Regions from separate parts of the Azospirillum sp. HJ39 genome, predicted to be linked through region 2. Evidence: riboswitches for the same ligand, from Rfam matches in the RefSeq annotation. Region 2 holds a riboswitch; the other holds the start of a gene.
What was found. A riboswitch is a leader RNA that binds a small molecule or an ion and turns the genes downstream of it on or off. The one in region 2 is predicted to bind thiamine pyrophosphate.
Positions count from the first base shown of each region.

Region 1 (3,454 bases), on a different replicon from region 2:
CGACGGCGACAGCGAGAAGTTGACGTTCACCAGCTCGACGTCCTTCAGGCTCAGCCCGTGCTTCTCCAGCATGGCGCCGAGCAGCGCGTCCTCGAAGCCGGCGATGGAGAAGCCGATCTTGCGGCCCTTCAGGTCCTTCAGCGTTTTCACCGGCCCGTCGCGCAGCACGACGACCGAGTTCAGCGGCGTGGAAACCAGTGTGCCGACGCGGACCAGCGGCAGCCCCTCTGCCACATGCAGGATCAGCTGCGGCTGGTAGGACACGGCGAGGTCGGTCTTGCCGGCGGCGACCAGCTTGGGCGGGTCGTTGGGATCGGCCGGCGCGGTCAGCGTCACGTCGAGCCCGGCATCCTTGAAGAAGCCCTTCTCCTGGGCGACGACCAGCGGGGCATGGTCCGGGTTGACGAACCAGTCGAGCATCACGGACAGCTTGTCCTGGGCCAGCGCCGGCAGCGCGGTCATCAGGCTGGCGGTCATCAGGCTGGCGGCCATCAGGGCAGCGGCGAACAGGTGCTTCATCGGGCGTCTCTTCCCTTCGGGGGGTGGGTCATGGATCGGCGTCATGGATCGGCGTCATCCGCCGGCTGGGTATCGGATTGCCAGGGCAGCGCGCGCCGGGCGAGCGCGTCGACGGCGGCATAGAGCGTCACCGCGAACAGCCCCAGCACCAGCACGGCGGCAAACAGAAGGTCGATCTGCATGCGGGCGTTGGCATGCAGCATCAGGTAGCCGAGGCCGGAGGAGGAGCCGACCCATTCGCCGATCACCGCCCCGATGGGGGCCACGGCGGCGGCCACCCGCACGCCGGACCAGAAGGCGGGCAGGGCGGCCGGCAGGCGGATGGTCCACAGGATGGCGGCGGGCGAGGCGCCCATGGTACGGGCAAGGTCGAGCCAGCCCGGATCGGTGCGGCGCAGCCCGTCGAACAGCGCCGTCGTCACCGGGAAATAGATGACCAGCACCGCCATGGCGATCTTGGACGCCATGCCGTAGCCCAGCCACAGCACCAGCAGCGGCGCCAGCGCGAAGACCGGGATCGCCTGGCTGACCAGCAGCAGCGGCATCAGCCAGCGCCGGGCGGTGCGGAAGCGCGCCAGCAGCAGCGCGCTGACCGTGCCCAGGGCCACGCCGGCGACCAGCCCGACCAGGATCTCCGCCAGCGTGGTCAGCCCATGGCTCAGCAGCAGCGGCGCCTGCCGCCGCATGGCGTCGGCCACCGCCAGCGGGCCGGGCAGCAGGTAGCGCGGCAGGCCGGTGGCCCAGACCAGCGCCTGCCAGCCGGCGGCCAGCACGGCAAGGGTGACCGCGGCGCGCAGCAGCGCCCTCATTCCGCCAGCCTCCGCAGCAGCTCGGCCTGGAGCGCCAGCAGGGCGGGATCGTCGACGCGGCGCGGGACCGCGCCGGCGGGCTCCAGCGCCGGCCCCATGGTGGCGGGACGGCCGGTCATCACATGCAGGCGGTCGCCGAGCCGCAGCGCCTCCAGCGGGTCGTGGGTGACCATCAGCACGGTGCGGCCGGCCAGCGTCTCCGCCGCCGTCTCCTGGAGACGCAGGCGGGTGATGGCGTCGAGCGCCGAGAAGGGCTCGTCCATCAGGACCAGCGGCTTGTCCTCCATCAGCGTGCGGGCGAGCGCCACGCGCTGCCGCTGGCCGCCGGACAGGGCGGCGGGGCGGTCGCGCTCGCGGCCCGCCAGCCCGACGCGCTCCAGCAGGGCGCGGGCGCGCTCCACCCGCGCGGCATCGGGCCGGCGGTGGCGCAGCCGGTCGCCCAGCAGCACATTGTCGAGGACGGTCAGCCAGGGCAGCAGCAGATCCTGCTGCGCCATGTAGGCGATGCGGCCGGCCAGCGGCCGGCGGTCGCCGGTGACGACGGCGGTGGGCGGCTCCGGCTCTGCCAGCCCGGCGAGGATGCGCAGCAGCGTGGTCTTGCCGACACCGCTCGGGCCCAGCAGGCAGGTGGTCTTCCCCGCCGGCAGGTCCAGGGTCAGGTCGGAGAACAGAAGCGTGCCGCCATAGGTCAGCCGCGCCCCTGCAATGGTGACCGACAGGGGGGTCATCGCGGACATGAGCGCGGGGAGGAGGGACAGGTCCGGGGATGCGTCTTATCTGGCATCACTGATCCCTACGCCGGCATGAACCGGATCAGGTTCCAGGGGTCGTCCCGCAACGGGACCTCTCAGCCGCCCATCGGCTCCCCCCAGTGAAGGCGGCGACTATAGGCGCGGACGATCCGTGACCGCAAGCATCGCCGGCACCGCCTCCCATCCTGCGGAAGCACCATCGGCGCTTGACCGGGCGGCAACGCCGCCTAGTTTCCGGGGGACATGACGGAGTTCCTCCCCTGACCACGCCGTTCCGCACCCCGCTGTTCATCGGTGGCGAGATCTACCGCGGCTCGACCTATGGGCCGAAGCACCCGCTGGCGATCCCGCGCGTCTCGACCGCCATCGACCTCAGCCGCGCCATGGGATGGCTGCCGGATCAGGTCTATCTCGACACCCATGTCGCCAGCGAACGCGAACTGGCGCGCTTCCATACCCTCGACTACATCGCGGCGCTGAAGCGGGCGGAGGCGGAGCAGCGGGTGGACGAGGCGACGGCGGCCCGCCACAATCTCGGCAAGCTGGAGAACCCGGTCTTCGCCGAGATGTACCGGCGGCCGGCCCACAGCAGCGGCTCGGCCCTCCAGGCGGCGCGGCTGCTGGGGGATCGGCCAGCCGGTCTGGTCTATGCCCCGGCCGCCGGCACCCATCATGCGCGCCGCGACCGGGCCAGCGGATTCTGCTACTTCAACGCGCCGGTGCTCGGCATCCTGGAACTGCTCGACCATGGGCTGGAGCGGGTGCTGTATGTCGATCTCGACGCCCACCATGGCGATGGGGTGGAGGAGGCGTTCGCCGACGACGACCGGGTGCTGACCGTCTCGGTCCACGAGGATGGGCGTTGGCCCTACACCGGCAGGGCCGAGGACCGGGCCGGCGGGATGGCCCGCAACCTGCCGGTGCCGCCCGGCTTCAACGACAGCGAGATGGAGCATGTGATGGAGGCGGCGGTGCTGCCGCTGGCCCGTGCCTTCCGTCCGCAGGCGATGGTGATCCAGACCGGGGCCGATGCGCTGGCCGAGGATCCGCTGAGCCGGCTGGAGCTATCCAACCGCGCGCTGTGGAATGCGGTGGCGGCTCTGCTGCCGCTGGCGCCGCGGGTGCTGGCGGTCGGCGGCGGCGGCTACAATCCTTGGTCGGTCGGGCGCTGCTGGGCCGGGATCTGGGCGGTGATGAACGGCATCGACCCGGCGCAGCCGCCCACGCCGGAGGCGGAGGCGGTGCTGCGGTCATTGACCTGGAGCCGCGCCGCCGGCCGCAATCCGCCCGCCCATTGGTTCACCACCATCGCCGACGTTCCGCGGCCGGGGCCGGTGCGCGACGCGGTCAAACGGGTGGCGGAGATGGCGCTGT
Region 1 covers NZ_CP167911.1:1,621,183-1,624,636, reverse strand. The annotation lists gene ABMY26_RS20910 (ABC transporter substrate-binding protein) at 1-519, opposite strand, end outside; gene ABMY26_RS20905 (ABC transporter permease) at 561-1,328, opposite strand; gene ABMY26_RS20900 (ABC transporter ATP-binding protein) at 1,325-2,056, opposite strand; TPP riboswitch at 2,101-2,207, opposite strand; gene ABMY26_RS20895 (acetoin utilization protein AcuC) at 2,287-3,454, shown strand, end outside.
Region 1: linked by a shared signal. The riboswitch ahead of ABMY26_RS20900 (ABC transporter ATP-binding protein) and the one ahead of ABMY26_RS28120 (ABC transporter substrate-binding protein) in region 2 are both predicted to bind thiamine pyrophosphate.

Region 2 (3,454 bases):
AGCAGGATCATCGCGGTGACCGGCACGCCGCAGGCGCGCGCCATCTCCGGGTCCTGCGCCGTCGCCCGCAGCCGGCGGCCGAGCTGGGTGCGGGCGAACACCCATTGCTGCGCACCGATCAGCAGCGCCGCCACCGCGATGATGGCGAGCGATTGCACCGGCAGCGCCAGCCCGCCGACATGGAGAGTGTCGTCGACGATCAGCGGTGGGGCGGCGCGCGGCTCCGGCCCGAACAGGATGGCGGCGCCGTTCTGCAGGACGATGCCGACGGCGATGGTGCTGATGAAGACCGACACCGGCGGCCGGCGCCGCAGCGGCAGATAGGCCGCCAGCGCCAGCAGCAGCCCGAGCCCGGCCATCAGGACCAGCACCGCCGGCAGCAGCACGATGCCCGGAAGAGGAATGAGCGGCGCCAGCGCCACCGCCAGCAGCCCGCCGGCCATCACGAGGTCGCCCTGGGCGAAATTCACCGCCGAGGTGGCGTTCAGCACCAGCACGAATCCGAGCGCCACCAGGGCGTAGGCCGCCCCCAGCGCCACGCCGTTGACCAGCAGTTGAAGCGCCGCCATCCGTCACTTCGCCGCAAGCGTCGGGTCGTCGTAACGCTTGACCAGCGCCGGCACACGGCTGGTCCCGTCATAACAGACGATGACGGCGGAATGGGCCATGTTGCCCTTGCCGTCCGACCGGTAGGTCATGGCGAGGCCCTTGAAGCTTCCGGCCGCCAGCGCCTTGCGGATGGCGTCCGGGCTGCGGGCGCCGGCCTTCACCGCCTCCAGCACCATGGTCATGCCATCATACTGGCCGAGCGCGAAGGCGTCCGGCTCCTTGCCGAAGGCGGCGCGGTAGGCGTCGGTGAAGGCCTCGACCTCCGGCGAGCCGCCGGAAACCGGCGAGGCCGCCGTCTCGGCGCAGACGCCCTTCAACTCCGCCGGCTCCAGCAGGGCCGCGGTGCTCGGCTGGTGCATGGCGGAGCCGGCGACGATCGGCACCGTCACGCCGCTGGACGCGGCCTGCTTCAGCAGCAGCGCGGTCGGGCCGGAATGCAGGTGCAGCACCAGCACGTCGGGCTTGGCGGCCAGCGCCTTGGTCAGAACCGGCAGCAGATCCTTGGCGGCGGGGTCCACCCCCTCCTCGAACACCGGCGCGACGCCCAGCGCCTTGAAGGCGGCGTCGAGATGCGTCTTGCCGCTCTGGCCGTAGGCGGTGGTCTGGTAGATGACGGCGGGCCGCCGCTTGCCCAGCTCCTCCACCACATAGCGGGCATGGGCGGATTTGGTCACCGCGTCGCCGGGGAAGAAGCGGAAGACCCAGGGGTTGCCCTGCTCGGTGATCGACGCGGTGCCGGAGACGGTGACAAGGGGCAGCTTCAGCTCCTGCGCCAGCGGCAGCATCGCCAGCATCTGGGTGCCGAGCATGCTGGCGGCGACCGCGCCCACCGTGCCGCCGCCGGCAGCGCGCTCCAGCGCAGTCACCGCCGCTTCCGGCGAGGTGCCGGTGTCGACCACTTCGGATGCGATGGCGATGCCGGCCGGGGTCTGCTTCAGCGCCAGCACCGCGCCGTTGCGCTGGCTGGTGCCCTCCAGCGACAGGAAGCCGGTCAGCGGCACCAGCACCGGAAAGGACAGGGCATCGTCGGCCCGGGCGCCGGTGTATGGCAGCGCCGACGTGGCCGCCAGCAGGCCGATCAGAAGGGAAAGCGTGCGCCGCATGACCTGTAACTCCCTACGCGCGCCGGCAGCGTGGCGACGCGGAGGAACGGAGCCGCCTTGCGGATCCGGTCGGCTCCCTTCGCCGGCATGACCCGGATCAGGTTCGATGGGTGTGTCTCAGCCCATGCGTCCGCACAGCATGCGTCGGCACAGGCACCCCAGCCGTGAACGAACGGCGAGAGTGTCGCCGCCAAGCGCCTATTGTCAAGAACCCAGCCGGCGGCGTGCCATCATCGTTTCACGATGCAGGATATAGAGACCGCTGCCGATGATGACCATGGCACCGGCCAGCACCGGCACCGTCGGCAGGTCGCCGAACACCAGCCAGCCGAACAGGCTGGCCCACACCATGCCGGTATATTCGAACGGCGCCACCACCGCCGGCGGCGCCCGGCGGAAGGCCTGGGTCAGCAGCACCTGCGCCCCGGCGCCGAGCATCCCCACCAGCGACATCAGCCCCAATCCGAGGGCGGTCGGCGCCGTCCAGACCGGGACCGCGAGCGCGCCGCTCACCACCGTCGTCGTCAACAGGAGATAAAGCACGATCGATGCGCTGGTCTCGGTCCGCGACAGGCCACGCACCGCCAGCGCCGCCAGGGCATAGAACAGCGCGGCGGCCAGACCGACCAGCACCGGCACCAGCGGCGCCCCGGCCGACGGCTGCGCCATCACCACCACACCGCCGAATCCCACGACCACGGCGGCCCAGCGGCGCCAGCCCACCGGCTCGCCCAGCAGCGGGGCCGACAGCGCGGTGATGAACAGCGGACCGGCGAAGCTCAGCACATAGACGTCGGCGAGCGGCAGTTCCCTGAAGGCATAGAAGAAACAGCCCATCGAGATCAGGCCGGCGAAGGAGCGCCAGACATGGCCCCAGGGCCGCCGCGTCCGCATCGCCGCGATCCCGCCGCCGCGCACCAGCGTATAGCCACCCACCAGCAGGAAGGCGACCAGCGAGCGCACGAACATCAATTGCGGCACCGGGTAATCGGCCGTCAGGACCTTGATAAGCGTATCCATCGCCGCGAACAGCAGGATGGCGATCAGGAAGCAGCCGACGGCGTAGGGAACCGAATCGGTCTCGGCTGGCAGCAGATCGGCGGTCTCGGCGTCGGTCATGGCAGGGAATCGGGACGGCAATGGCGGAGGTTGCCCACATTATGGGCAATCCTTGCCGCGTCCCAATGCCACAACCGCAGGTCAGACCGGCGCAGCGCTTCCGCCGCCCGGCCGGCCGCTCAGCCGATCACCGGGTCAGCACCATCACCAGCCGTTCCACCGGCGCGTCGTTGACCAGATGCGAGTCCACGATCTCGTCGATGTCTTCGGGCGTCTCAGGGCGATACCAGATGCCCTCCGGATAGACCACCATCAGCGGCCCGGCGGAACAGAAGCCGAGGCATCCGGTCATCGCCATGCCGATGTCGGCCAGCCCCTTGCCCTGGATTTTCTGGTCCAGCCGCTGCCACAGCGGATGCGCGCCCTTGGCGGCGCAGCTGCCGCGGGGATGGCCGGGCGGGCGCTGCTGGGCGCAGCAGAAGACGTGGTGGCGGAAGGTCTGCGGAATGTCGAGCGGCATCGGGCGTGCTCCATAGCCATACAGTTTGTATGGATAAGGATCATGCCAGATTGCTGCGCCGCGGCAAGATTTTTGTAACGCTTCTAAGTTCGGGATCCGCCTCGATCCGCCTTCCGACGAAATGCTTGGTCAGCGCAGGGGTTGCCGGTTAAGACTCCAGGCA
Region 2 covers NZ_CP167912.1:98,983-102,436, forward strand. The annotation lists gene ABMY26_RS28115 (branched-chain amino acid ABC transporter permease) at 1-569, opposite strand, end outside; gene ABMY26_RS28120 (ABC transporter substrate-binding protein) at 573-1,712, opposite strand; TPP riboswitch at 1,770-1,883, opposite strand; gene ABMY26_RS28125 (DMT family transporter) at 1,917-2,831, opposite strand; gene ABMY26_RS28130 (ferredoxin) at 2,959-3,291, opposite strand.